DNA from 4 places in the Paenibacillus sp. FSL E2-0178 genome. Region 1 is predicted to be linked to each of the others. Evidence: riboswitches for the same ligand, from Rfam matches in the RefSeq annotation. Region 1 holds a riboswitch; each other region holds the start of a gene.
What was found. A riboswitch is a leader RNA that binds a small molecule or an ion and turns the genes downstream of it on or off. The one in region 1 is predicted to bind cyclic di-GMP.
Positions count from the first base shown of each region.

Region 2: it holds a riboswitch for cyclic di-GMP, as region 1 does, so the genes downstream of both, MHI42_RS15255 (PA14 domain-containing protein) here and MHI42_RS17180 (transglutaminase-like domain-containing protein) in region 1, are expected to answer to the same signal.
Region 3: it holds a riboswitch for cyclic di-GMP, as region 1 does, so the genes downstream of both, MHI42_RS17970 (collagen-binding domain-containing protein) here and MHI42_RS17180 (transglutaminase-like domain-containing protein) in region 1, are expected to answer to the same signal.
Region 4: it holds a riboswitch for cyclic di-GMP, as region 1 does, so the genes downstream of both, MHI42_RS33060 (thiamine pyrophosphate-binding protein) here and MHI42_RS17180 (transglutaminase-like domain-containing protein) in region 1, are expected to answer to the same signal.

Region 1 covers NZ_CP151953.1:3,963,043-3,970,486, forward strand. The annotation lists rRNA gene MHI42_RS17175 (16S ribosomal RNA) at 1-406, opposite strand, end outside; gene MHI42_RS17180 (transglutaminase-like domain-containing protein) at 771-1,580, opposite strand; cyclic di-GMP riboswitch class I at 1,595-1,675, opposite strand; cyclic di-GMP riboswitch class I at 1,749-1,829, opposite strand; gene MHI42_RS17185 (class D sortase) at 1,957-2,610, opposite strand; gene MHI42_RS17190 (GtrA family protein) at 2,683-3,087, opposite strand; gene MHI42_RS17195 (glycosyltransferase family 2 protein) at 3,077-4,054, opposite strand; gene MHI42_RS17200 (glycosyltransferase family 39 protein) at 4,136-7,444, opposite strand, start outside.
Region 2 covers NZ_CP151953.1:3,486,688-3,494,131, reverse strand. The annotation lists gene MHI42_RS15275 (glycosyltransferase) at 93-1,193, shown strand; gene MHI42_RS15270 (UDP-glucose/GDP-mannose dehydrogenase family protein) at 1,198-2,538, shown strand; gene MHI42_RS15265 (hypothetical protein) at 2,581-3,093, shown strand; gene MHI42_RS15260 (sugar phosphate nucleotidyltransferase) at 3,680-5,053, shown strand; cyclic di-GMP riboswitch class I at 5,191-5,271, shown strand; gene MHI42_RS15255 (PA14 domain-containing protein) at 5,372-7,444, shown strand, end outside.
Region 3 covers NZ_CP151953.1:4,140,153-4,147,596, reverse strand. The annotation lists gene MHI42_RS18000 (AraC family transcriptional regulator) at 1-825, shown strand, start outside; gene MHI42_RS17995 (Atu4866 domain-containing protein) at 902-1,153, opposite strand; gene MHI42_RS17990 (zinc-binding dehydrogenase) at 1,359-2,291, opposite strand; gene MHI42_RS17985 (hypothetical protein) at 2,425-3,309, shown strand; gene MHI42_RS17980 (ASCH domain-containing protein) at 3,351-3,773, shown strand; gene MHI42_RS17975 (hypothetical protein) at 4,240-4,614, opposite strand; cyclic di-GMP riboswitch class I at 5,464-5,556, shown strand; gene MHI42_RS17970 (collagen-binding domain-containing protein) at 5,639-7,444, shown strand, end outside.
Region 4 covers NZ_CP151953.1:7,687,437-7,694,880, forward strand. The annotation lists gene MHI42_RS33035 (ATP-binding protein) at 1-438, shown strand, start outside; gene glpK (glycerol kinase GlpK) at 560-2,053, shown strand; gene MHI42_RS33045 (3-oxoacyl-[acyl-carrier-protein] synthase III C-terminal domain-containing protein) at 2,250-3,242, opposite strand; gene MHI42_RS33050 (hypothetical protein) at 3,345-3,695, opposite strand; gene MHI42_RS33055 (carboxymuconolactone decarboxylase family protein) at 3,896-4,258, opposite strand; gene MHI42_RS33060 (thiamine pyrophosphate-binding protein) at 4,310-5,953, opposite strand; cyclic di-GMP riboswitch class I at 6,072-6,168, opposite strand; gene MHI42_RS33065 (HAMP domain-containing methyl-accepting chemotaxis protein) at 6,673-7,444, opposite strand, start outside.

The DNA.
Region 1 (7,444 bases):
CTCCGTCAGGCTTTCGCCCATTGCGGAAGATTCCCTACTGCTGCCTCCCGTAGGAGTCTGGGCCGTGTCTCAGTCCCAGTGTGGCCGTTCACCCTCTCAGGTCGGCTACGCATCGTCGCCTTGGTGAGCCGTTACCCCACCAACTAGCTAATGCGCCGCAGGCCCATCCCCAAGTGGCAGATTGCTCCGCCTTTCATTCTCTCTTCAGGAGAGGAAAGAAATTATCCGGTATTAGCTACCGTTTCCGGTAGTTATCCCAGTCTTGAGGGCAGGTTGCCTACGTGTTACTCACCCGTCCGCCGCTAAGTAAGAATGGAAGCAAGCTTCCATTCTTACTCCGCTCGACTTGCATGTATTAGGCATGCCGCCAGCGTTCGTCCTGAGCCAGGATCAAACTCTCCAAATTGGTTTTAGAAAGAGCGATTGCTCATTTTGAAACATCTGACGAGAATTTACATTCTCTATTTTGGAAGTCACTTTCGTGATTTCCGATACTCACTCGTTGTTCAGTTTTCAAAGATCAAGCTCGTTGTCAGCGGCGCTTACCGCGTCACCAGCAACTCTTATAATATATCACGTTCATTCGAGTAATGCAAGCTTTATTTTAAAATCACTTATTTAAGTCATTTCTTATTAAGTTTGCCGCTCCAACAACGCTTATTTATAATACCCTATCTCTCTACCAAAAAGCAACCTTTTCCAAAATAAAAATAACCCGCTTAATTAATACGCGGGTTATCCTCAATGAAACTATGAATGCATCTGTGCTCTTAGTAGAACTTAGCTGCAGTATATTTACTTGCCACTTTAACCAGATCTGCTGTTTTGCTGTTCTTGGCAAGTCCAGCATCAACTGTAGTATCAATAGTTACCCATTTGCCATTAAGGAACACTTCATTCCAAGCGTGGTAAGACGTCACATAACTTGTGTTACCCATAACCAGTTTGGTAGGAATGCCTTCACTGCGAAGCATAGTAGCGAACAAGGAAGCGTAATCGTAGCAGATCCCCTTCTTGGTAGCCAGGGTACTGTCGTTGTTAGGGATGTAATCTGTAGTTACACTGGAAGCCAGGGAATAATCATATTTCACATTGGTTACGATATAATTATAGATAGCCTTCACTTTGTCTTCATCTGATGTCAAACCTTGTGTAAGCTGTGTTGCTTTCAGAACTGCTTTATCGGAAGAACTCCATTTAACATTCTGTACGGAGCTCAGATATACGGCGTTGGCGTTGCTCAGGCTAAGATCTACCGTCTCGGAAGAGATTACTTTGTATTTGTTGCCGGTAGTGTTCTCAAGTACGGAAACCTTGTATGAACCGTTACCTTGTTGAAGCGGGAATGTTTCAGTTGGTTTGGAAGTGTATAAGTTGTAGGTGTAGCTGTTATTATCTTTGGTGATCATCAGCTTAATCTTCTTATCCTTAGGAACATTATAAGAAACTCCGATAACACCCTGATCAAGTTGACCTATGTTCAACCAGCTTGCATCTGCATTAGCAGCTTGAGCTGTACCTGTCTGCACCGACGTAACCACTACGAATAGTGTAACCAACATTAAATAGAACTTCTTCATTGGATAAAACCCCTTTCGGTAGCTGGCTGCCATCCTTACGGGAAGGCCCTTTAGCTTTGCGTCCCTACCTTTCGATAGGTTTGCCGTTATCGTATAAGCTTTATCTGTCCTTGCTTCTACCATAAAATGCTAGATTCACAATAAGAACAAACAAAAAAAGCCTCTTCATTCGGTAGCTGGCTGCCATCCTTACGGGAAGGCCCTCTAGCTTTGCGTCCCTACCTTTCGATAGGTTTGCCGTTTATCGTGTATTAGCTTTGTATAGTTATATCTTACCATATCTATTTCTATTATCAAGACCTAAATCACTAGATTTCCGCGAAAACAAATAAAAATTTTAAGTATTTTAAGTTTTTCCGTCATTATTCTACAAACATCACGATAACTTTGCGTGAATGATAAGTCTATGCGTTGGATTCACCAGCGGATCACAAGTAATGAGTGTTAGAATCTTGTCATCCTTATTCCCTTTCAATACGGATACATCGGTTGGTTCCACAATAGTCACATCATAAACTACATAATTGTACGCCTGCTTGCCGGTTGTAACGGAAATAGTGTCCCCGACTCCGACTTCATTCAATCTGTTGAACAGCCTTCCCGTAGTTCTTGATCTATGCGCTGCAATTGCAGCATTGCCAGCAGAGCCAAGCGGAGCCGTCTCCTTCATATGCGCAGCAGCATGCTTCATATTCGCCTTGGTGGCGCCTTCGAGCACAGGCAGCTTCAGATCTATTTTGTCGATTTCGATGATTGCCATCACCTTGCCTCCGACTTCAATCTCAGGCGCAGCAGAGGGTTCTGGCTCTTCCGCAGCCGACTCATCCGCCAGCAGCTGGGTTACTTCCGCGTAAGGCTTACTTAGATCAGCACTGGCCGGAGCTGAGGCAGACGGAACGATTTCACTGTAGGCCTGTTCAGCCTCTTCCAGCAGCTTTTGCTGCTGACGGTCATTGTACCATTCGCTTCCTTTGGGATAGAGCATAATCAGTACCCCGGCAAGTATAATCAAATAGGATAATTTCCGCATGACAATCGCCTCCGTAATATAGAATAGATGTTACCCTCCCGGAAAAAATTAAGAAGCAATGCTTCTTAATTTTCAGAATACCCATTTCCGGCTTCCGAAGAAATTAATGATCACCGTAACAAATGTGACCAGCACTTTGGCGATCAGCACTTGAATACCAAGGGAATCGGTCAATATATGAATCAGCAGCACCGATATACCCAGCACCACCAGGTTCAGCACGATAAACCTGACCAGCTGCATACGGTCGAAGCCCTCTTTATTGCCTCTGTCCCGGTCGCGGAAGGTCACCTTTTTATTCCAGAAGAAGCTGTTGGCCGTACCGGCGCTATAGGAAATAATCTGCGCAGGGGTGTTGATCATCCCAAGGGAATGCAGCAGTGTGAATACAGCAAAGTCAATCAGTGTATTCAGCAGGCCTACCGCATTGAATTTCAGGAACTGGATGAACCCCGCACTCCATCTCTTATCTGGCATAATCGCTTTCCTTCCGCGTGTCTTCTATTTCCGCATCCGGATAGCCTTTGGTCTCACGTACAATATAGAGCGGTCTGTCCTTCGACTCATCATAGATCCGTCCGATATACTCACCAATTACCCCCAGCAGCATCAGCACAATCCCGTTGAAGAGCAGATTCACGCCGACTATAGATGCCCATCCGGGTACAGTCCAGGAGGTAAAGACCTTTTGGAACAATACCAGGAACAGATAGATGAAGCTGGAAAAGGACAGAAAGAATCCGATATAGGATGCGATTTTGAGCGGTTTGTGGGAAAAGGAGGTGATGCCGTCGAGCGCAAACCGGATCATTTTTTTGAGCGGATATTTCGTTTCCCCGGCAAAGCGCTCCTCCCGCACATATTCTACCATGGTCTGCCGGAAGCCTACCCAGCTCACCAGACCCCGTACGTACCGGTTCTTCTCCTTCAGACCGCGCAGCACATCACAGACTTTACGGTCGATCAGCCGGAAGTCACCGGTATCGGTAGGGATTTCAACACTGGTCATACTGCTGAGCAGACGGTAAAAGATCTTAGCGGTGACTTTCTTGAAGAAAGTCTCCCCGTGACGCTTCAACCGCTTGGCATACACGACTTCGTAGCCCTCTTTCCACTTCGCAATCATCTGCAGAATTACCTCAGGAGGATCCTGGAGGTCTGCGTCAATCACCACGACTGCCTGGCCTTCGGCATAATCCATACCAGCCGTAATCGCCACCTGGTGGCCGAAATTACGGGAGAAGTCGATCAGCTTGACATGCTCATCCCGGCTGCTGATCTCGCGCATGATCTCCGCCGTGCGGTCCCGGCTGCCGTCATTGACGAAAACCAGTTCATAGGAATCGCCGCAACCATCCATTACTTTTTTGAGCCGCTCATAGGTTACCTGAATGACTTCCTCCTCATTGAACATGGGGACAATTACACTGTATCTGGCTTTCACCTTAGTTCCTCCTATAAGTTTCTACGAGATCCCCCGCAATAAAACTGTCTTCTGAAACATGTGCCTTCTTAAATAGTGCCCCTAGAATACCCAGGAAGGGAACCAGCGCAGTACAGTATTGATATAACTGCTGTTAACCTGCATTCCGGATAACACCGGATAGAACATTACAAACAGGATGGCTGCAGCAGCCACATAGGCATACCGCAGGTATTTGGCGTCGCCGAATCTGCTGTCAAGCAGCTTCAGGACATAGACAACCGACAGAATCATAAATGGCACCATCGCAAAATAATGGTACAGGAACGTCTCACGCGGCACAAGCATCCACGGAACATACTGTGAGAAGAACCCGATCCAGATCATGTACAGATTCTTGTCCCTGCGTTTCACGGTAAGCCACACGGCTGCCAGCATAGCGAAGATTCCTGTCCACCAGATGAGGGGATTCCCCATGGTCACGATACTGCTGGCCTTGCCTTCCGGCAATCCTTCACCGCCGCTGAAGAACCATACCGGACGTTTCATGAACGGCCACTCCCACCAGGAGGAGGCGAACGGATGCGTTGCTACAAGCTGGCTGTGATAGTTGTACATATTTTTCTGGGCATCAATCAATCCCTTAATGGTGAAGCCTTCCGCCGAAGCAGAGAGCGCCGGGACAAAGGACAGACTATAGATGATAACCGGGATCGCAATGAAGAATATGATGCAGCTGGCCAAAGTGATGATGGTGTTCTTCCAGAAGGATTGGTCCGCTGTCCGGCAGGCAGCTTTGAGCTCCTGACCGGTCAGCTTGCCTTCAGCCAGCAGACGGCCTGCGGCCTTATACTCCCTATACCGCTCAAACAGCGCCAGCGCCAGCATCACCGCAAGTCCTGCTCCACCGTAGAGAACAATCCACTTGGAGGCCACTCCAATTCCGAAGAACAGTCCGGACCAGAAAAGCGGAACCAGCGTTGTGCGCAGCGGCATACGGTAGAAGTTCATCGTATAATACCGCTGCATGAAATAGAACATCAGCATAATGAAGAATACGCCGTATACATCAATCGTCGAAATGCGCGTCTGGGTGAAATGCATGAAGTCCAGGGCGAACAGTCCGGCTGCTAATGCAGCATAGGTAGTCTTCCGGAACAGCCGCATCGCCATGATATAGATCAGCGGCAGCATTGCAATGCCGAACAGGGTGCCGATGATACGCCAGCCAAACGGATTGACGCCAAACAGCTCCATGCCGGCACCGATCAGCAGCTTGCCAAGCGGCGGGTGCGTATTCTCATAAGGAACAATATCATGATAATGTTCATAAGCCGTCCGTGCATGATAGATTTCATCAAAATACGTACTGTTCATGAAATTCGAGTTTTCCGGGATCATCGACTGCTCATCGAACAGATTGGCCGGCGTCCCTCTTTTGGAGGCCGCAGCGGCATCCGGTGTAACACCGGCAATTGGCAGAGGCGTCTTCGGTGCCTCCTGGCCATAGAACGCCACTTCGTTCAGGGTGAAGCCCGGAGAGGTGACTGTCAGCTTGACGTATCTTGCCGATACGTTCAGCGGCTGGCTTTTCCATATGAAGACATTGCCGACATCCTCGCTCACATCAAGCGGGCTGCTCCAATTATCCGGAGTCTGGCTGAACTCCAGCTGAAACTTGCCTGTGCCGACACCGCCGAAGATATTTACCCGCTCCAGCTGGTGGGCCTGCCCCAGATCCACATAGAAGCTCTCGCCGCTGGCGGCAGGCTCCCACAGGGTCTCAGGCGACTTGGTATCCCCCAGATGATAAAGCGCAAGCGCTCCATAGAGTACTGTGATCGCGATCATCCAGATCCAGTCCCGGCGCTGCAGCTTCAGCGGGGAACGACGTTCTTGCTTGGCAAGGGGCTGAATCCCCTCTGCAAGCCGCATATCTGCTTCAAATGCAGCCTGCGTTGAAACAGGCTCTGGCAGGTGCTTTGTTGCTTTGCGGATATATACATCGTACCCAACATACAGCAGATATAATGCCAGAACTACGGTAGTAATCGCTGTAACCAGGACAATTCCGTCTGTCGGCGGATTGCTGCCGGTATTGAGATAGGCCAGCGTATAGCCTACATTAATATATTGAGTCAGCGAGAATCCGAGAAACAGTGTCAGGAAACGCCGGTCCTTGCTCTCAATGAAGGTGAATAGAGACAGGAGCAGAACAGGATACAGGTAGCGTTCATGCATTTTGGTGCCAAATACAAAGACAACGGTGATCAGCACCATGCCGAGGAAATACGATTTAGAAAGATCCTTGCGGTCCTTGGTATTAAACGAATAATAAGCTGCAAGAGCTACCGCCACAAGAATGAAAACAAAGCCCCATATTCGGTACGGTATGCCCAGCCAGGTAACATCAAGTGCCGACCACATCGGATCCGTCAAAGCATAAAGATTGAATGCATTAACCGTAGAATACGGATAAGAAGATAAAGTGCTCTTATATAAATCGATCACTCCGGCAAAACCGCCGTTATTCCAGAAGAACGGGGCTGCGAGCAGAGCAAATATCCCCAGTCCGTAGACAGCGCCCAGAGCAAGCTGCTTCCAAGCACGGTGATGATAGAAGGCAAAGAGCAGGACCGGTGTGAAAATCAGCGCCTGCGGTTTGATCAGTGTGGCAATGGCGAAAAAGATTGCTGCACGCACAAAGGTTCTATCCACTACTCCCATTATGCTGAGCAGCAGGAAGATAAGGAAGAAGGAGTCTGCTTGTCCCCACGCTGCAGAGTCCATCAGCACTGCCGGGTTAAACAGGAACAGCATCATCAGCCCGATCGCAAGTCCGGAGCCGATCTTGGCACGCGCGCCTTTGTAGATGATCCAGCCGAGCACGAGGTCGGAGATGATGGCCGGCAGCTTATATAGCACAGTCTCTGCGCCTGATCCGCCCGCAAAATTAAACAATCCGCGGAGCAGACTCAGCAGGTACAGTACATATAAGTAGCCTGGGGGGTAATCCGCGAAATAGCCTTCTTCATAGAACTTGCCCGGACCAAGGTCAGTCAGACGATGGCTCCAAGCCATGAATGTATTCATATCATTCTGATAGCCCTGCGCAGTCAGGCCAATCCAGATCCGCAGAATGAACGCTACCCCAAACAGGACATACAGCCAGCGTGTATAGATCACGTCCTGCTGGTTCAGCAGGCGTTTACTGCTGAAGGCTCTGTGATATAAAAGAGCAAAGAACACACTGAATACTGCCGATATCAGCAGCAGCTTGGCAGGTGACACCTTATGCGGTGTTTCTGCCGGCTGGCTCCCGCCGCCCGCATCCGCCCCGGCCGCCGGCGCCCCGCTGTCCAGCGATACAATGTTCGCGCCTTCCGGAGCTGCATCCAGCTGTTCTACGGA
Region 2 (7,444 bases), 480 kb from region 1:
TGGACAATGCTTAAGACTTGCTTCACTATCCGTTTCTACCATGCGTTCACTGCTTGATGATGCTGCTCCATAAAACTTTGAGGATGATTCACATGAAAATTGCGATAGCGCACGATTACTTAATCCAAATGGGCGGAGCGGAAAGAGTGGTGGAGGTGTTTCATCACATGTATCCGGATGCTCCGATCTTCACAACGGTTTTTAACGGAAGCCGCCTGACCGATAACCTCAAAGATGCGGATATCCGGGCCTCCTGGCTGCAGAAAATCCCGGGAGTGAAGAAGAATTTCAAAGGGGTGCTGCCGCTCTATCCGATGGCCGTCCGCGATTTGGACTTCAGCGGGTATGATATCGTCCTTAGCTCCAGCAGTGCTTTTATGAAAAGCATCCAGGTGCCCGAGTCTACATTTCATCTGTGTTACTGCCATACCCCCATGCGGTTCGCCTGGGATTATGACACCTACATGGAGCGCCAGTCGAATTCCGGTATATTCAAAAGACTGCTCAAGGTATATATGCAGCGCCTGAAGAACTGGGACCAGCGTACCTCCAAAAATGTAAATCAGTTCGTAGCCAACTCCTCCGTCGTGAAGACGCGGATTCAGAATTATTATCACCGGGATTCCGATGTGATCTTCCCGCCGATCAATACAGCGCGCTTCACCAGCTCCCCTACCATTGGAGATTACTATCTGATCGTATCCCGGCTGGTTTCCTACAAGCGGATCGATCTGGCAGTGGAGGCGTTCAACCGTAACGGCGTGAAGCTGTACATCGTGGGAGACGGGCCGGACCGCAAGCGTCTGGAAGGCATGGCCAAGGATAATATCTCTTTCCTGGGCCGGCTGGAGGATGATGAAGTGACAGGGCTGATGTCGCAGTGCCGGGCTTTTGTTTTTCCCGGAGAAGAGGATTTCGGCATTACGCCCCTGGAGGCGAATGCAGCAGGAAGACCGGTCATCGCCTATCAGGCCGGAGGAGCGCTGGACACGATTATTCCTTACGTCAACGGCGTGTTCTTCCAGCACCAGGAAGTTGATGATTTGCTCCAGGCTATTGATGAGGCAGAATCCTATGCGTGGGATATCGAGCAGATTATGGGCCATGCACGTAAATTTGATGAGCAGGCGTTTATGGTCCAGTTCAAGCAGTATGTGGAACAGGCCTACGTCAATTTCCTAAAAGGAGGATGATTGTATGAAACTCGCAGTAATCGGTACCGGCTATGTAGGTCTTGTCTCGGGCGTATGCTTCACCCTTAATGGAAATCATGTCATCTGTGTCGATAAGGATGAGGCGAAGATTGAGAAGCTTAACCGGATGGAATCCCCAATTTATGAGCCGGGTATTGAGGCACTGATCGAAATGAATCTCCGCGAGGGCAGGCTGAGCTTCTCGGCCGATCTTAAGGATTCGGTCCGCCGCTCCGACATCGTCATCCTTGCTGTAGGGACTCCCTCACTGCCGGGCGGTGAAGCGGATCTAAGATATATCGAAGGGGCAGCCATTGAAATTGCGCAGGCAATGGAAGGCTACAAGGTCATCATGACCAAGTCAACCGTACCCGTAGGCACCAATGAGAAAATCCGCAATTTGATCGCTTCGCACACGAATCATCCCTTCGACATTGTCTCCGCCCCTGAGTTCCTCCGTGAAGGCTCCGCGATCCGCGACACGCTGCATCCCGACCGGATCGTGATCGGACTCGATAATCCTGAGCTTGAGCCGACGATGCGCCAGCTGCATCAGGGCTTTACGGACAATGTATTCGTCACGGATATCCGCAGCGCCGAGATGATCAAATATGCGTCAAATGCATTCCTGGCTACTAAAATATCGTTCATTAACGAAATCGCCAATATTTGCGAAAAAGTGGGAGCTGATGTAACCGAGGTGGCCGAGGGCATGGGAATGGACCGGAGAATCGGATCTACCTTCCTGCAGGCCGGTATCGGTTATGGAGGCTCCTGTTTCCCGAAAGACACCAATGCGCTGATCCAGATTGCCGGCAACGTGGACTACGAGTTCAAGCTGCTGAAATCGGTGGTCGAGGTCAATAAAGGCCAGCGCTTCATGATCATCTCCAAGCTGCATGAATCGCTGGGCAGCCTGCGCGGCGCAGTCATCGGCATCTGGGGCCTCGCCTTCAAGCCGAACACCGATGATGTCCGCGAGGCTCCTGCCCGTGAAATCGTTGAGGCGCTGGTAGCCGAAGGCGCCACCGTGAAGCTCTATGATCCGATTGCCGCCGAGAATTTCCGGGCGCAATATGATCACCCGCAGCTCCGCTGGTGCGGGCTGGCGGAAGAGGCTGCCGAAGGCAGCGATGCGGTATGCCTCCTCACCGACTGGAGCCAGTTCAAGGATATCGACCTGCATCTGCTGGCGAAGAGCATGCGCCGCCAGGTGTTGATCGACGGCCGCAACGTCTATAGCAAAGAGCAGATCGAAGGAACTGGCCTGGAGTATCATTCTGTCGGACGCCCGCAGATGGGCGGCCTTAGCGGATTCTCCGCCAGCGTTGCCGGCGCGGTCTAAGCTCTTGGCCTATCAGTGATCCCGCAGCCTCCCACTGAAAGTGTGATGCACGGGGAAATTAGAGGGAAAAATCCCTCTAATTCCGCTGAAAGTCAGCTGTATGGGGAAATTAGAGGGAAAAATCCCTCTAATTCCGCTGAAAGTGTGCTGTACGGGGAAATTAAAGGGAAAAATCCTTCTGAATGCATCGGATGCGGGCTAAACGAGGAAATGAGGGGCAAAAGTGCTCCTGATTTCACCGGATGCGGGCTAAACGAGGAAATGAGGGGCAAAAGTGCTCCTGATTTCACCGGATGCGGGCTAAACGAGGAAATGAGGGGCAAAAGTGCCCTTGATTTCACCGGATGCGGGCTAAACGAGGGAATGAGGGGCAAAAGTGCCCTTGATTTCACCGGATGCGGGCTAAACGAGGGAATGAGGGGCATTAGTGCTCTTGATTCCACTAAATGTGGGCTAAACGAGGAAATGAGGGGCAAAAGTGCCCTTGATTCCACCGGACGCGGGCTAAACGAGGGAATGAGGGGCATTAGTGCTCTTGATTTCATCGCCGCGTAAGTGAACGTAAAACCTTGGAACAAGAGTGTTAGGTTTCCCCTTCGCTGCTACAGCGAGCGGAAATCCCTTGGAACAAGATGCACTTAATCCCTTAAATCTCTCACCGCCGCTTAGTTGAGCGGCGCCGCCTTGGAACAAGCGTGAAATGGCTTTGCCGCCGCAAAAGCAGGCGGGGCAGCCACAGGCTATATTGCCGTAACAACCGGCGGCAGCAGTTAATTCAATTGCCGCTCAACTAAGCGGCAATAGCCGGATCTTTAGCCGGGAGCTTCGCCTGCGGGCGAAGCGAATAAGCCAGCTGTTATGTAATGGAACGGAGAGGAATTTTGGAACTGTAGGAGCGTTAGCGTCCGCCTGAAAGCTTTCCGTAGGAAAGCTAGCTTCGGAAGCATATGCTGTCTCCGGATTTCTACCGCCATAAGCGGTTTAAATCAGGAAATCTGGAGACGGGCAGCGGCCGAAAGTCCAAACATTCCTTGCAGTGACCCTCATAACAGCCCGCCTTTTTGGCTTAAGCAAACGCAGCCAGTTCCCAATAACAATCCGATATTTTCGCGACATCACATAAACTTAGGAGGGTTCACTTATGAAACTAGTACTTCTATCAGGCGGTTCTGGTAAACGGCTCTGGCCTTTGTCCAATGATTCACGTTCGAAGCAATTTCTGAAAGTACTGGAAAGCCCGGCAGGTGAACCGGAATCCATGGTACAGCGGGTATGGAGACAGCTGCAGGAGACAGGGATGGCGGAATCGTCCTACCTGGCCACCGGCCGCAGCCAGGTAGAGATGATTCAGAGCCAGCTGGGCAGCGGGGTGCCGATTATCGTTGAGCCGGAGCGGCGCGATACCTTCCCTGCCATTGCATTGACAGCAGCCTACCTGTATTCGGTCGCCGGTGTTTCACCAAGCGAGACGGTAGCCATCCTGCCCGTCGATCCTTATGTGGAGTCGTCCTTCTTCGAGACTGTACTGCAGCTGGAGAGCACGATGCTGGAGAGCGGTGCCAATCTGGCGCTGATGGGCGTAGTTCCGGAGCATGCCTCCGAGAAATACGGCTATATCATTCCTACCAGCGCCGAAGCTGGAGCGAGCGGTTATTTGCAGGTCAGCCACTTCCAGGAGAAGCCGGACCGGAAGCAGGCCGAGGAGCTGATCAGCCGGAACGCCCTCTGGAACTGCGGCGTGTTCGCTTTCCGTCTAGGTTATCTGCTGGATATTCTGCAGCGCAAAGGACTGCCGCTGAACTATGAGGAACTGCAGAAGCAGTATAAACTGCTGGCTTCCATCAGTTTTGATTATGAAGTGGTGGAAAAAGAAGAGAATATCGTAGTTCAGCCTTACGCCGGATTCTGGAAGGACCTGGGCACCTGGAATACGCTGACCGAAGAAATGACCAGCAATCATGTCGGCAAAGGCTTCGTCACTGCTGATTCCGAAGGCACCTGCCTGATCAACGAGCTGGACATTCCGATCACCGTGATCGGGGCGAAGGATCTGATTATCGCCGCCAGCCCGGACGGAATTCTGGTTACGCACAAGGCGGAGAGCCCGCGCATTAAGGAAGTGCTGAAATCTTTTGAACAAAGACCGATGTACGAAGAACGCCGCTGGGGTCACTACAAGGTAATTGATTATGTGAAATATGCGGAAGGCAATGAGGTGCTGACGAAGCGGATCTTTATTTCTGAAGGTAAAAATATCAGCTATCAGCTGCATCACAAACGCAGTGAAATCTGGACCATTGTCAGCGGTGAAGCCAGCATTGTGCTCAATGAGAAAATGCATAATGTGAAGGCGGGGGATGTCGTACGGATTCCGGAAGGCACCAAGCATGCGATCCTGGCATTGACAGATATGGAATTTATCGAAGTGCAGACCGGCTCTGAGCTGGTGGAGGAAGATAACATCCGAATCACCTTGGATTGGGAAGATATCGCCTTGCAGCAATTCATTTCGTAGGTCTAATTTATCTATATAACCAATTGTTACAAATCCAAAACAGGTATTAAGAACCAATTATTAAGAAAAATTCATTTTTGCTCTTAATTAAAACTAAATAGGGACGATATTTACGGTAAGAGGGATTAATCCTTCCAATACGACAAAGGCAAACCTAATCGAAAGATAGGGACGCAAAGCTATAGGGCCTTCGCAAGAGTGGCAGCCTGGCTACCGAAAGGAAGATGGATTTTGATAACTTACCGTAAGTCTCGTTTGCTGTGCACTGTGCTGTCTCTGGCCCTTTTATTGACTGCAGTACCTCTGGGACTTGGCGGAATGCCTTCATCTGCAGAAGCTGCCTCTAGTTCCAAAGCGCCCGTTAATCCGGAGGCTTCAACCGAAGCAGTCAGATTGCTGGATGATCTGTATTCTATCACTGGAAAAGGCATTATTACCGGCCAACATGACTATCTGGAAAGTCCGGACGAATTCAGCAACAAGCTGAAGGGAACCAGCGGACAATATGCTGCTCTTCACGGCTATGAACTGGGCGTAATCAGCGGGCAATCGGAAAGTACAGCAGCGGCGCAGCGCAGAAATGTTGTGAACAGCGCGATCAACTGGTATAAGGGCGGCGGCATTGTAGCCATGACTTTTCATGAGAATCTGCCAGGTACCGCATACCTCTGGTCCAATGTTCAGAAACCGCTGAGCCAGGCGGAATTCAATAAATATATTACTCCGGGTACAACACAGTACACTGCATTGATTGCAGATCTGGACAAAGTGGCAGTTTCACTTAAAAGCCTGCGGGATGCTGGTGTTCCCGTACTCTGGAGACCTTACCACGAAATGAACGGTGACTGGTTCTGGTGGGGGAAGAAAAATAATTTTGCTGCGCTTTGGAATATTATGTATGACCGTTTCGTGAACGTTCATAAATTAAACAACCTGCTGTGGGTATGGAACCCCAATGCACCCAATGCCTGGTCTGATCCTTATGCGCTGACCTATCCGGGGGCTGACAAGGTGGATGTACTCGCGGCAGATATATATGAGAACGATTATATGAATAAATACCATGACAGCCTGCTCGCTCTTGCGAATGGCAAACCGATTGCCATTGGCGAGAATGGACAAATGCCAAGCACGGCAAAGCTGCAGCTCTCCCAGAAAAATTGGGTATATATGATGAGCTGGGGAAAAATGCTGTATGAAACCAACACCGATGCTACCATCAAAAACTTCATGAGCGACAGCTATACTGTGACCCGGGACGATTATAAAGCAGGCACATTTGCTACGGCGACACCGAAACCAACAGCAACGTCAACGCCGGTACCTACAGCAACGCCAACGCCGGTACCTACAGCAACGCCAACGCCGGTACCAACAGCAACGCCAACGCCGGTACCAACAGCAACGCCAACGCCGGTACCCACAGCAACACCAACGCCGGTACCGACAGCAACACCAACGCCGGTACCGACTGCAACACCAACGCCGGTACCTACAGCAACACCAGCGCCAGTACCGACTGCAATGCCGTTACCGGTACTGACGCCGCCCCCTGCTTCCAATGATTCTGTGACGACCCCCGTCGTTCAGAATGGTCTTCAGGGAGAATACTTCAAGAACATGACGCTTTCGGGTACTCCGGTCCTGGTCCGGAATGATGCGCTGCTGAACTTTAACTGGCGCCAGGCAGCGCCGGATGCCAAGCTCGGAGTGGATAGCTTCTCCATCCGCTGGACGGGTCAGATCAAACCGTCTTTCAGTGAAACCTATCAGATTATCACTACATCCGATGATGGTATCCGCGTCTATATTGACGGCACAGCTGTAATCGACAGCTGGACCAAACAGAGCGGTACCGAGCGTACAGGAAGCATAAACCTGCAAGCAGGCCGGCTGTATGATATCAAAGTAGAGTATTACGAGAATGCCGGCGATGCCAATATCCGTCTGATGTGGCAGAGTCCAAGCCAGGCGAAGGCAACTGTCCCTACAAGCGCGTTATTTGTGAACACGTCTGATTCTTCAGCCAGCAAAGCAGCTTTGGATGCTCCGGCTGTGACTGCAACACCAGTACCAACAGCAACGCCGTTACCAGTATCAACACCAACACCGGTGCCGACAGCGGCACCAACGCCGACAGCGGCACCAACGCCGACAGCGGCACCAACGCCGACAGCAGCACCAACGCCGACAGCGGCACCAACGCCAACAGCGGCACCAACGCCAGCAGAAGCTCCATTACCGGAGAATCTTACGGCCGAGGCTCCTGCGGCGAACGGGCTGATTGCGGAATATTTCAATAATATGACGTTGTCTGGTGCTCCGGCAGTGGTACGTACCGATGCAGTGCTTGACTTCAACTGGCGTCAAGGCACGCCGGATGCCGCAATC
Region 3 (7,444 bases), 180 kb from region 1:
ATCGTTACCGCCTATCCTGCTCTTTCTTTTATTCGTTCTTCCGACATATCCGCGCCAGTGCCTGCGGTATACAAGCCATCCCTGTGTGTGATTGCTCAAGGTGCCAAGCGGGTAATGCTGGGACCGGAAAGCTATTGTTATAATCACGGAAGCTATCTGGCCGCTTCCGTGCACCTGCCAATTACCGGACAAGTCATTGAAGCCTCTCCAGAGACCCCGTACTTGTCCCTTCAGCTACAGTTCGATATGGATCAGATTTTGGATGTGATTCAACAATCCAATGTCACAGAAAACACAGGACAAGAACCTCCCCGCGCTTTGGTTATCAGCCGGATGAGCGATCCGCTTCATGAGGCTGTCATGCATCTAATCCGTTTGCTGGATACGCCGGATGATCTACCGGTGCTGGCTCCTTATGCAGTGCGCGAGATTCTTTACCGTATGCTGCAGACTGAGCAAGGGGACTCTATACGGCAGTTCGCTCTCTTGGGCAGCCGTGCCCATCAAATTGCCCACGTGATTGAAGGGATGAATCTCCACTATGCGGAACCCATGCGGGTGGAGAAGCTCGCGCAAGCAGCCGGAATGAGCAAATCATCTTTTTTTGCCTGTTTCAAAGAAGTGACGGCAATGACCCCCCTCCAGTATCAGAAACGCCTGCGGCTGACAGAAGCTCGGAAAATTCTCCTGGCGACAACGAGCGATGCGACAAGTGTCGCTTATCAGGTTGGCTATGAGAGCGCCACGCAGTTCAATCGTGAGTATGCCCGCTTGTTCGGCCAGCCGCCTATTCGGGATGTACATCGGTTCCGGGAAACGATATAGTTGCATCACACAAAAACACCGCCTATTCTCCTGAGAATGCGGTGTTTTTGTTATTCCTGTTATGTGGAAACTTGGTTTACTCCCGATACAAGACCATGCCTCCGTGATAGAGCACCGAATCGCGAAAATCACCATCGGCGGTGAAGCCGGTATCATCTACATATTCAATGTGATCACCTGTAATAGAATAACTTCCTTGATAAGCGCTTTTTCTGCTTCCGCGTGCTTCATCATAGCGGCCGTTAGGCAGCAATTCATGCCTTATATAACCATCTGCGGTTACCCACATCCCAATAAAAGGATGGGAGGGGTTAATGCTATCTTCCATTATATTCATCCTTTCTTTATTTATTTAGTTCTGCATGTTTATTATCCTCCTTCAATACAATGGGGGGTAGCCTGATTCATTGAGATTGTTGCCTAATCCTCCATTTAAGAGATTGAGAATATTATGACCAATTTAACCTCTTTTGTGGTGACACGGGTCTGCCATATCTGTCGTGCGTGCTTTACAGGCGCTTTTTATATCAGAATTAATCGATCAACAGCACGGCCTTACCGGAATATCTGCGTTCCAGCAGCGCCTCGGATACCTCCGCTATCTTCTCCCATGACGCTTCCACTTCAATGAGGGGTATTAATTGGCCTGTTGAGAGGAGGCCGGCCAGCAGTTTGAGATCGTCGGCTACGGAGTAACGGCTAACTTCTTCTCCAAGAAAGAAGCTGTACAAGGTTCTGCCGCCTAAGCCTCTGACATCAAGTGTGGAGTAAGGAGAGGCTGAATGTCCCATCGAGACTAGGGTCCCTCCCGGTTCCAGCTGAGGCATCAAAGCAGCCAGTGTATCACCGCCCACCGAATCCACGATTAGATGATAAGGCCCAAAAGGAATTGCCTGAGATATCGCAGCTTCTCCAACCACAACCTCATTAGCGCCGGCTTCCCGGGCAACCTGGGCTTTTTCCTTTGTTCTTGCTACACCTACTGTAAATGCCCCGGACTGTGCGGCTAACTGATGAGCCATGATTCCCACGCCTCCAGTGGAGCCGGTGATCAATATTTTCTTGCCGAGCAGCATCCCGCCCTTTCTAAGGGTGTAAAGTGCGGACAGGCCTGCTACAGGCAAAATGGCGGCTTGGGCGAAGGTTACGTTATCCGGTATCTCTGCCAAGAACGAAGCGGGGGCTGCTACCCGCTCTGCCCATGCCCCCATCGGAAGAAGTCCGGTGACACGGCTTCCTTCTCTGGGCCCGGTGCCGTTCCGGGCTTGCTGGACAACAGTTCCGGCAAAATCCCAGCCCGGCCGGAATCCCTCAGCCTCCTTCCTTGCATCAACAACTTCACCCCGGTTAAGGGAGAAGGCATGCACTCTAACGATTGCCTCCCCGGGCTGGGCCTTCGGTGCGGCGACTTCCTTGACGGTCAAATATCCCTCAGCCGGTGAGTCTGTAACAATTGCACGATTCATAGAATCTCCTCCATAAATATAATTAGATGCGTAATGGAAATTGCGCCCTGTTTTCATAGTGGAGTATACTGTAGGAATTGGCTTGTACCAAGAGTAGAACTACACCTCATTATGGATAAAGGCGGTGAGCCTGATGACTATACGTAAGGACCGGAACGTTCAGGAAGAAACATTGAAGGGCCTGATAGCTGAAATTGAGAACCTTCGCGTAACACGTCAACTGGATTATGCTAATCAACCCCATCCGTTGTTGAAACGGTTTACTCAGCAGGAGCTTAACGATATGGCTTGCCCTACGTATAAAAACCTATTAATGGGACGCTCACACCGCATGCCGGATCGCCGGATGATTATCTGTATTGCTGAATATCTGGAGTGTACAGCCGTTGAACGGAATGCTCTGCTGCTGGCTGCCGGTTATCTCCCGGTCTATCCGGCGCTTGAAGGCGCAGCTATGGAGCAGGCGCTGGAAGAAGTGAGGCAGATCCTGAGCAGCCTGCCGCTGCCGGCAATGATTGTGAACCACATGTTAAATATCAAGGCGGTGAATGAACGGTTTAGCCGGTTATTTGAGCTGCCTGCTTCCCCTGCTTTCTATAAGGGCTTGAATATGGCCGATCTTCATTTCAATGCTGATTATCCTGTGCGTTCCCGCTCAACCTTCAATGCCGCATCCTTTGAATTATGGGAATCTCATGCAGTGGAGGGTATACATGCTTACCAAAAATTACACACCGGCTCCAGACAGGAGCCATGGTATACGCATAGCCTCGAAAGACTCCGGCAATACAGTGATTTCAATAAGTACTGGAATAAGCGGCCTGACAACACAGGTAACGAATATGGTCAGCACAAAATGATCTTAGCCAGAATGGGTGCCTCAGATAAGTTGGTTCCTATCCGGTACAAGCAAATTCATATTTCCGCGGGCCATCATCTATATCCAAGAATTGAGGCCTACATACCGGTCGATGAAGCTGCTCATACAGTTTTTGAACAACTGGGAAGCTGCGTGTAAACTGGACATTATGTGTTTTCTGGAATGGAGGCAAGCCTTGTATGAAGTGTCTGACGATTCGCCAGCCTTGGGCCACCTTAATTGCGCTGGGTGAAAAACAGATCGAGACCCGTTCCTGGCCGACGTCTTACCGGGGGGATTTAGCCATCCATGCCGGTATGCAGGTAGATAAGGCCATATGCAAGACGGAGCCGTATCAATCAGTGCTTGCCCGGCACGGCTACACCGCGGATAATCTGCCCTCCGGAGTAATCCTTGCGACCAGCCGGCTGGCCGGTTGCTGTGGGGTTACGCCTCAGCAGGCGCAGCAGAGCTGGCCGGGCGGGAATGAATATGTGTTCGGTGATTATGCAGAAGGCCGGTATGCCTGGAAGCTGGAAGGGGTAGTTGCGCTGGCTCATCCTATACCTGCCAAAGGGCGCTTAGGTTTCTGGGAATATCCCGTTCTTGAGCAGGAGTGGTGAATCCGTTTGTGGCCAAATAAATAAAAATTTCATGCAGATCAGCTGTCAGCGGGTATGATAGGGATATTCAGCGGGTAATCTTCTTATATATAAGGAAAGCGGACTCTGCGGCGGTATGTTGCGGGAGCCAGGGCAGAATTGCCGGGAAGGAGCGTATGCATAAGAGATGGGCAGCCTTCTTATCGCATGGCTTTGTATGCTTTGTTTGTTTATTGTGTTTAAGGATCAGGTAAGCCGGAAGATCCTGTATCCCGTAGCGGCTGTGGTTATCTGCGGCACGCTTGGGTATTGGACGATTTTAATGTAATCTTTATCTGGGTATCAGCTTATTTTCAGGTAAGGGATGTATATTGGGGTTACCAAACATCCCCCGGTGTAATATGGTACCCTGAGGTCTTGCCGATCATGGCGGGCCTCTTTTTTATGAGGGGAGAAACGCTGAGAATTAACATCGCCAGAATGCTGTTCATCTCAAGGCGGTTGAATCCGGAGTGCCAAGACCCAGATATCTGCGCATGCGGATAGTAGACTGGGCGGTAATGACATCATCCAGCAGCAGCATCCGTTCATGGTAACCCCTGCAGACAAATTTGGCTTCAATGCCAACTTCCAGCTGCTGCTGTGCATAGACCTTCAGACCACGGGCTCTCATCTCGGTGCGGACATTCCGCAGGTCGGCTATGGCTGCGCCCGCCGCTGTCCGGACAACCTCCAGGTAAGGAGCGGGTGTGCGCAGCTCTGCGGATAGGATGGAAGCATCGCGTTCAAAGGCGGATAAAATGAGCGGCAGCAAGATATACGATTTCACCAGCATATTGTCCTGGCTCTCAGCTCTGTGCATCAATCTCACCCCCTTTGATGAGAACGTATATTCGTAATTTAACCCGAAGTTCAAAAAAAATCAATAGTATTTAAAAAAGAGGGCTATTAATGTGACATAATTCACAATAAAATAGGAAAAATTATTTTATATTAAAATTGAAATAATAAAGATTAAAAATAAATCAGTTTAAAAGGAGAATGGCAATGAGTCATGAAGGAAATCTCCGCCGCGGTTTATTATTCGGGTTATTCCTTAGCGTTCCGCTCTGGGTGTCAATGATTGGCTGGATTCAGCTGCTCTAAAAATGGATTCCTGCGTGTGCAGATTTTCAGCCCTCTACGCAAACTCCCTAGAACTGTCGATTAAAGACTGCTGCCAGGGTTTGCTTAGGCGCCAGTTTTTGTGAAAATATATGAATATCATAGAGCCCTTACTATAAAAGAGCTCTCCGGTATGAACGGAAAACGGGCGGTATCCTTAAAGGGGATAGCGCCCGTTTCTTCACGTTTACCATGGTGAGCTTTGCTTAAGCGGAGATGAGTTGGGGGAAGGGGGAAGGAATAGGACTAAAATACTAAATTTTAATATTTAAAATTGTAAGAAATAGCTATGTGAAAAGGAAAAAATACTGCGGCGAATTAGCGGGATTATCGACTTTTTTCGTCAGAAAGTTATATTCTCATCTTGTATAAACCCTTATATATAAAGGGTTTATCAATATTTTTTTATCAAAAAAATAGCTGTGAAATGAATTGGAAATATATTGACAATATGCCATTAGGCATCTAAACTGAAGTTAGTTCTAAAGTAACAAATATCACAGATTTCAGTTGGGTATTACATAAGCTTTTCCAATTTCATATCAATCATGTACAAACGCAAACCGTTTCGAAAGAGCGGGACGCAAAGTCAGGAATCTGATGCCCCTTAAGTCCGGGCTATGGTCGTCCGGCCGCCGTGAAGCTAACCCTTCGTGGCGGCCTTTTTTTTGTTATAGTTTTGCGGCGATTTCATAGAATAGTTGAATAGGAGGTGTAGATTATTGAGAAGAAAAATGCGAAAAGCGGCCGCCTTTATTCTGGCGGGCGTACTGACCGTAAGTAGCGCCTTTACTTGGGGGACGGAGGTGAGGGCAACATCTGGTGTGCCTTACAATCCAACGCCGGTCTTGGGGATTGCCGGGAATTTTAATGCTTTTATCTTTGACGATTTCACGCAAGGCAATGATCAAATTGAAGGCCGTCTTGCAGCGGGGGGGAATATTACTCTCTCTGGAGGTTACGGGGTAGCCAGGGCCTACAGGAATTCTTCAGCCACCGACGTACTCGTTGCCGGCAAGAAGTTTAAACATTCGGGCAGCGGAGAAATCTACGGAAACGTTGTGTATGGGGACACCATTGAAGCCAATGAGCCTAGTGTGAACATTATAGGCGCGAAGAAGCAGGGAAGCCCGATTGATTTCCCGGCTGAGAAGCAGTATCTGATCTCGCGTTCTGCAGCATACGGGGCATTGTCCGCTACGAAAGAAGTTGGTAATAATTATGGAACACTTACAATAAGTGCGCCGGATCTTTTCAACGTAGTTCATCTGGATGCGGCAACGCTGGCGAATACAAACAATATTCAATTCAACATTGCCCAGAATGCCACGTTAATTATTAACATAAGTGGAGCTACGGTCAATGTACCAAGTTTCGCAATGAATAACGGTAGAGCAAGTCAAGTGTTGTTCAATTTCTACGAAGCGACCAAGGTGAATATTGCGTATACGACCTTCTTGGGAACGATACTGGCGCCTAAGGCGGATGTCAATTATTCCGGTGCAGAGCTTTACGGAACGCTAATTGCCAAGTCTTTTAGCGGCGGAGTAGAAATGCACCTTGGAACATACGAGGGAGATGGACCGCCGCCAAGTCCGACGCCGACCGCAACACCAACACCCAGCCCATCGCCAACACCAACCGCAACACCAAGCCCGACACCAACAGTGAAACCGACTGCAACGCCAACGCCGACGGCGACGGTGAAACCAACTCCAACACTGACACCAACACCGACAGCAACGGTAAAACCGACACCGACGGTAAAACCAACCGCAACACCAACACCGACAGCAACGGTGAAACCGACACCGACGGTAAAACCAACGCCAACACCTAAGTGCACTCCGACGCCAACACCGACAGTGAAGCCGACACCAACACCAACGGTAAAGCCGACACCGACAGTGAAGCCGACGCCGACGCCGACACCAACGGTAAAGCCGACGCCGACAGTGAAGCCAACGCCGACACCTAAGTGCACTCCGACGCCAACACCGACAGTGAAGCCGACACCGACAGTGAAGCCAACACCGACAGTGAAGCCAACACCGACAGTGAAACCGACACCAACAGTGAAACCAACGCCGACAGTGAAACCAACGCCGACAGTGAAACCGACACCAACAGTGAAACCGACACCAACAGTGAAACCAACGCCGACGGTGAAACCAACGCCGACAGTGAAACCGACACCAACGCCAACGGCGGCACCGACACCAACGCCAACGGCAGCACCGACACCAACGCAAACAGCTGCACCGACACCAACGCCAACAGCGGTACCGACACCAACGCCAACAGCTGCACCAACACCGACACCAACGGCAGCACCGACACCAACGCCAACAGCTGCACCAACACCGACACCAACGGCAGCGCCGACACCAACGCCAACAGCTGCACCAACACCGACACCAACGGCAGCGCCGACACCAACGCCAACGGCGGCACCAACACCAACGCCGACGGCTGCACCGACACCAACGCCAACGGCGGCACCAACACCAACGCCGACGGCTGCACCG
Region 4 (7,444 bases), 3.7 Mb from region 1:
AAGTTTTCGGTCAGAGCCAAGGAGCGGGATATCATTCTTGAGCTGAAGAAACCGGATACCGAATTGCTCCTTAAGGCTGCCGATGAAGACAAGCTGGAGCAGGTGCTCACCAATCTGCTCGACAATGCCTTCCGCCACACTCCGGCCGATAAACGGATATCCATTCGGGCGGATTCCACCGTGCTGGAAGGCCGGAGGGTTCTGGAGATAGAGATCCGGGACCAAGGGGTAGGCATTACGCCTGAGGATCTGCCGTATATCTTCGAGCGCTTTTACAAAGCCGACAAAGCGCGCGTAAGGGGAGAATCTGGAGGAACCGGTCTGGGACTAGCGATTGTGAAGAACATCGTCGAGTCGCATCATGGGAGTATCCACGCCTCCAGCAAGCTTGGAGAAGGCACCGCTTTTACCCTGCGGCTTCCTGTCGAAAAACAGTAAATCCGGACAATGCATGACAGCGCCTCTGACAGCAGAGGTGCTTTTTGTTGAAACCACCACATTAATCTTGTTCAACGTGGAACATATCATAGAAGCTGAGGCTTGCAGGAGGCTGTGCATAATGATCTTATCCTTGGACCAAGGTACCACCAGTTCACGCGCGATCCTCTTTGATGAGGAGGCGGGAATGATCGCGCAAGGGCAATATGAGATTAGACAATCCTTTCCCCGGCCGGGCTGGGTAGAGCATGATCCGGAGCAAATCTGGGAGAGTCAGCTTGCTGCGGCCAGAGACGCTATCGCGGCAAGCTCCGCCCCTGCTGATAGTATTACGGCCATCGGCATTACCAATCAGCGTGAGACTGCACTGATCTGGGACAAGGCTACCGGAACGCCGGTCTATCCGGCGATCGTCTGGCAGGACCGCCGGACTGCAGAGCAGTGTGAGGCGCTTAAGGCGCAGGGAATGGCCGGAGAGATCGCTGAGAAGACGGGTCTTGTCATCGATGCGTATTTCTCGGCAACGAAGCTGGCCTGGATTCTGGACCATGTGCCGGGGGCCAGAGAGCGGGCGGACCGGGGAGAGCTGCTGGCCGGAACCATTGACAGCTGGCTGATCTGGAAGCTTACAGGAGGCGCTGTGCATGCTACGGATGTTACCAATGCTTCACGGACCATGCTCTACAATCTGCATGAGCGCAAATGGGATGACGGCCTGATTGAGGCGCTGCGCATTCCGCCCTCTATTCTGCCTGAAGTAAGGATGTCAGGCGGGGACTTCGGGGCTGCAGACAAGCAGTGGTTCGGTGCAGATATTCCCATCCGTTCTGTGCTTGGGGACCAGCAGGCGGCATTGTTCGGTCATACCTGCCTGGAAGCAGGCAGCGCCAAGAACACCTACGGCACCGGCTGTTTCATTCTGATGAACACAGGCACTGAGGCAGTGACTTCGAGTCATGGCCTGTTGACCACGGTAGCCTGGGGTATGGGAGACGAACTCTATTATGCCCTTGAGGGCAGTGTGTTTGTGGCTGGAGCAGCGGTACAATGGCTGCAGGAGGGCCTTGGGCTGATTGTAGCTCCGGCGGACTCGGAAGAGAAGGCGAGTGAGGTGGAGGACAGTGAGGGGGTTGTGGTCGTGCCGGCCTTTACCGGCCTTGGTGCACCCTACTGGGATATGTATGCCAGGGGCGCCGTGTTTGGACTGACCCGGGGAACGACCGCCGCACATCTGGTCCGCGCAACGCTGGAGTCGCTGGCCTTTCAATCCCGCGATGTCATCGGGGCGATGGAAAAAGACGCAGGCATGCCGCTCAGCGGCCTGAGAGTGGATGGAGGCGCCGTGCGCAATAATCTGCTGATGCAGTTCCAGGCGGACATTCTTGGGAGCGACGTAACCCGTACTACGTATGCGGAGACCACAGCGCTCGGCGCTGCGCTGCTGGCAGGACTCACCTCCGGCATATGGACCCGGGAGCAGCTGGAGAGCTTCAATAAGGCCGAGAAGGTATTCTCACCGCAGATGGAGACGGAAGAGCGTGAACGCCGTTACAATGCCTGGCAGGACGCGGTGTCCCGGACTATGGGCTGGGAGAAGCATGAAGGACAGAGGTAACAAGAACAGCTGCTGATATGGCAGACTGCGCTTACCGGATGAATCGGATAGATTCACCTCAGGCAGGATGAACGCTGCAGGTTCTGCCTGGGGAGAGTCGGGCCCTGACGTGTACATAAAGAAACAGCCCGCTGGCAGGAATTCTGCTGCGGGCTGTTTGGATATCAACAAGAAACTATAAGTTCAACGGCTAAGATTAATACTCCATTACAAAAGCGACATTCTGCCAGCCGGCGCCTACTGTCCAGAACAGGACCTTGTCTCCGCGTTCCAGCTGTCCGGTAGTCACTGCTTTGTGCAGGGCGATAAACGGGCTGCTGGTGGAGGTGTAGCCGAATTCATCCCCGATGTAGACGGCTGCATCAGCGTCAATTCCGGTTTTGCCGGCAACGGCCTTGATATTCGGAAGTGACAACTGCGAGAAGCAGGCGGCCTTGATGGATTCAGGTGCGATTCCGTTATTGCTGAGCAGGGTGTTAATTGATTCTGAAGCAGCATCCACACAGATGGAATCATCGAACGGGATGAACTTCACATTGAATTCTCCGGCAGCCACACCCGTACGTCCGAGATTGGCTAAACCTTCCGCCGGGAACAGCGAGTTGCCGTAGACGCAGGTATCGGTCTGATAGATCGAATCAATGAAGCCTACCGAATTCTCGTCACGCTCCAGAATGAGCGCGGCAGCTGCATCACCGAAGTTGGCGTAATATACCGGGTCATTCTTGTCCGCATGCGGGGCAACGTAGTCAGAACCAATGACAAGTGCACGGCGGATTCTTGGGTTCGCCATCATTTGACGGCTGACCTGTTCAACCGAAGCGGTCATTCCTGCGCAGTTGGCATTACTGTCGATACAGATCGTATGCGATGCACCATTAATCAGGCGGTGAATCATCAATGAGTTCGTTGGGAAAATATATTCAGGAGTCTGGCTTGCATAAGCGATCAGGTCAATGTCTGCGCCGGTCAGGCCGGTCTTGTCCAGTACATTGCTTGCGGCTTCAAAAGCCATCGTCAGGGAGTTCTCATCCTTGCTGTCGATACTGTAGCGGTTTTCACGGCCAAGAGCAGCCAGCAGGCCACGGATATCAATTCCCTTCTCATCGAAGTGCTGAATGAAGAAGTCATTGCCGATGCTTTTGCTTGGATGATAGATAACAATGTCCTTAATGCGAATCCCTGCCATAGTAAACCTCCTAAAAGTTTGGGTAGCCCGTAAGCATACACTTAGTTTCGTGAGCGAATCCTGCGTTTCAAACCGCTAATAATGGTTTAAAAATAAGTTAACCTAAGCTTGTACCGTGGACGTGATTTCCAGGTTTTCGAGTCCTGCTTTGCGGCCCAGACGTGCCAGCTGCATTTTGAGAATAGGGTTATTCTCAAGGGTAAGGCTCACTTTTTGGAAGCCGTCTGCCTTGAACATGATGAAGCAGCCTTCGAGCAACGGCACAACATCAGGAGCGGTTACATTCAGCTTGCGGCAATCGATATCCAGTGCATATTCGGATGGGTTGATCGGATTGATGGTCTGCTGATAGGCTTGTATCGATTTAAGACCGTCCTCGTTCGAGAAGGTTCCTTCCAGCTCGATGTTAATTACTTTCTTCGCATTGTCTGTCTTCAAAATAAATTGTCCCATGTTCATCTCTCCCGTAATTTTAATTGCATGACTATTCAGAGTGACCTGATGATTCATCATGTTGATATCCCAAAAAACTACGTTCCTGCGACGATATTCGACAAAGTGAACTTGGTTTTGGGATATTTTGCCTTCATTATAACCAGAACTTTCTTGAATACGCAATACAAAAGTCGAATGATGTAATATTGTGTTATTAATTATCGAATTTCTTCCAGCGTCTCCAGCAGAACATTGAACGCCGAGATCACTCTGGGTGCGCCGATACAAGGTGTCAAATGAAGCAGGATACCTTTGATTTGATCAACGGTCATCCCCACGCGGAGCGCCATTACATAGTGAACACCCAGCTGCTCAAATTGTCCCATGGTGATCAAAGAAGAGATGACGGCAATTTCTTTCCAGTCTGAACCGATGGTGGTCCGTTGAAAAATATCACCGTATGCATTGCCCATGATATACTCGGCTAATTCGGGAAAATGCTCTTTAATAGGAGCTAGGGCTTTGGCCCCATAGTCCCCGGAAAGATTGGTGAAATGGTCCAGTCCGCTGTCTACGTTCATATTCACTTGTTTGCCTCCTGATAGTAAGTTAGGAAATCTGTAACATACAGCCTAGTTGAGATCCAGTGTACGGTGGGCCGTAGGAGGCATTTCGTCACGGTCAGTCAACAGCTCAATAACAGCTACGCGGTTAAGTTCAACTGCTTGGCTGATTGCAGAGGCAAACTCCTCTTGCGTCTCTGCGCGGAAGCCGGTGGCTCCCAGGGACTCAGCAAACTTCACTGCATCCATGGGGACTTCAAAGATGGTTCCATCAATACGTCCGGTTGTTTTTTCCATACCCTTAAGCGCCATATCCAGCTGCATATTGTTCACAACGATGAAAATAACCGGGATATTCTTGCAAACTGCTGTGTTAATTTCAGTTCCGAGCATCATGAAACAGCCGTCACCGGTAATGCAGAAGACCGTCTCTTCCGGCGCAGCAGCCTTGGCACCGATGGCCATGCCGATTGAATTCCCCATGCAGGCGAAATAGGCATCAAATATAAAGCTCCCCGGTTTCTTCACGTTGAACCATTTGACCGCATTGAAGCCGTGGCTGCCGTCATCAACAAACACGCTGCTGTTGTATGGAATCAAATCGCTCATCGTGCTCATTACCGAAGCCAGCGAGAGCTTGGACAGCACAGGCAGCTCTTCAGTATAGTGATTGGAGATTTCTATTTCACGTCTGGTTATGGTGGACGGATCAATCTTGCCGAGATACAGCTCCAGGTTGTCACGCAAATCGCCGCCGACGGAAATGGTATCGGAAGTCAGTATTTTACCGACAAAGGTTGGATCAACATCAAACTGGATCAGCTGATCCGGATGATTCTCCTTCTTAAGATTGCATATGGTCATATCGCTCAGACGCGAACCAAGCACGATAAACAGATCACTGTTGTTCAACATCTCATCCCCATGCGTACATCCGCCAACGCCCACAGGACCGTGATAGAGCGGGTGATCCGCAGCAATGGCTCCTTTACCGCCGGGGGAGGTTACTACAGGTATGTTGAAGGTCTCGGCCAATTGAACCAGTTCCTTGTGCGCACCGGAGCGGTTGACTCCTTTACCGGCAATGATCAGAGGTCTGCTGGAAGCATTGATCGCTGAAATGACCCGTTCGTAGTTGGCGTAGCTGACGAGCCTTTCCCGCTGCGGAAGGACAATCCGGCATTCTTCAAGGCGCTCGGTCTGAACATCAAACGGAATACATAAATGAACAGGTCCTTTCTTGTCACCAAGGGCGATAGACAGGGCATGATTGAAAATCGTACTGAAATGGTCGCCGCGTTCAACCAGCTTGCTGAAAAGAGTGGCCGGTCTGAACATGTCTGCCAAATCGGCAAGGTAGGATGTGGAATCCTGACACTGGGGAATCCCCAGCTCTTTAATGGACTGATGACCGGTAATGAAGAGCACCGGGAGATTGTTGGCTTTGGCGTGTGCTGCTGCGGTTAACAGATTCGTTCCGCCGGGACCGGAAGTGCCGAAGGCAACCCCGAGACTGCCTGTTTTCAGTGCATAGCCGCCTGCTGCGAAGCCAGAGCTGGACTCATGCCGGCCGGGAATAAACTCAATGCCATAGTCAACAAGTTTGAGAGCTATAGGACAAATGGACTTGCCAATAATACCAAAAGAATGTGTTACCCCAAGATCGCGTAATGCTTCCGCCATATAATCTGCAACTGTCTTCAGAACATCCACCCCACAAGTTGTTTTTTGATTGTATGCTAGCAATAGAAAACCTGTACTCGAAATAGGAGCACAGGCCTGTTGCACGAATCACCATTACTGAACGCGGATTCCCGGACGTTCATAGTTTTTCAGCAACCTGGCTGTCATGATCTCACCGGATAAGTGAGACTGTAGATCCATGGCTTTGCGTCATTCCCTTTCGGTGAATTTTGCCTCATATGTTGTTATCAATACAGCGAAGGATAATTTTCCTTTACAATATATTCCTCGCTCGCCTTTTGTCAATAAGCCTTTTGCAGCAAAACGCGAAATTTGGCGAATATTCAGATGTAATAGGAGATGAAATATTAGATATTCAAACTTTTGAAAATGGATGCGTCTGGAAGACCAAAGTCTTATAATGCAAATGCAGAAAAAGAGCGGAATTTAATCTGCATAAGCCATAAGCCTCATAACATCATGGGAACCTCATAAAACTATGCAGATGTATTAGAATTATAGGCTGGAAGAACCCTTAAATAGGTCTTAAGAAATAGGTGATTAAAATTTAAAATAATGTTAGTTTATTAGTAATAAAGAATTAGCAGTAAAGAAGTGCAAAGGCGTTATTTTAGGGTTATGCACTATTTTAACACTTTGTGAATATTACATTACAATCTGCTTTTTTCATGCCAAAAAGAGACCGTTCCCGCAGACTGCTCTGCGGAAAGGGTCTCTTTGGGCTGCTGCTAGAATTTGAAAATATGGATTGTTTTTTGCAGCTGGAAGACAGATTGTGTCATTTTCTCGGTCTCTTCCGCTACGGACTGCAGGGCATGAATTTGTTCGTTCATTGCCGCGGACACCTCCTCGGTACCTGCTGCCGTCTCCTGGGTAATGGCCGAGATATTCTCGATTGCCCCGGAGATCTTGAGCGCACTCTCCAGCATCAGATCACTCTCAGCGGAGAAGGAGGAGATCTGCTCGGTTATGTATTGCACACTATGTACGATCTGCGCGAAAATATGTGCGGTCTCCGTTATCATCTCGTTCTGCACCTGAACAACCTCTTCATTAATAGCGATGTTATCGATAGCCTGCTTGATATCGGCTTCGATGCTGCGTACCAGCCCGAATACTTCCTTGGTGGAGGCGGTTGATTCTTCGGCAAGCTTGCGGACCTCCTGCGCTACAACTGCGAAACCGCGTCCGTGCTCACCTGCGCGTGCAGCTTCAATGGAGGCGTTAAGCGACAAAAGATTGGTTTGTTCGGCAATTTCCGTGATGGTCTTGGTGATCATGGTAATGCCGCGGGCATTCTGTGAGAGCGCTTCGATCGTATCTGCTACTTTTTGTGTAGCCTGGATATTCTTCCGCATGCCTTCGGCTTGAGTGTCTACGGACTGGCGTCCCTTTTCAACCAGCTCCAGTGTATGGGTGGAGCGTTTGTTCATTTCCTTGGTAGAGTTCGTATAATTGGAGACTTTGGTTTCGATATCTTTGATCGATTCCGTCATGTCA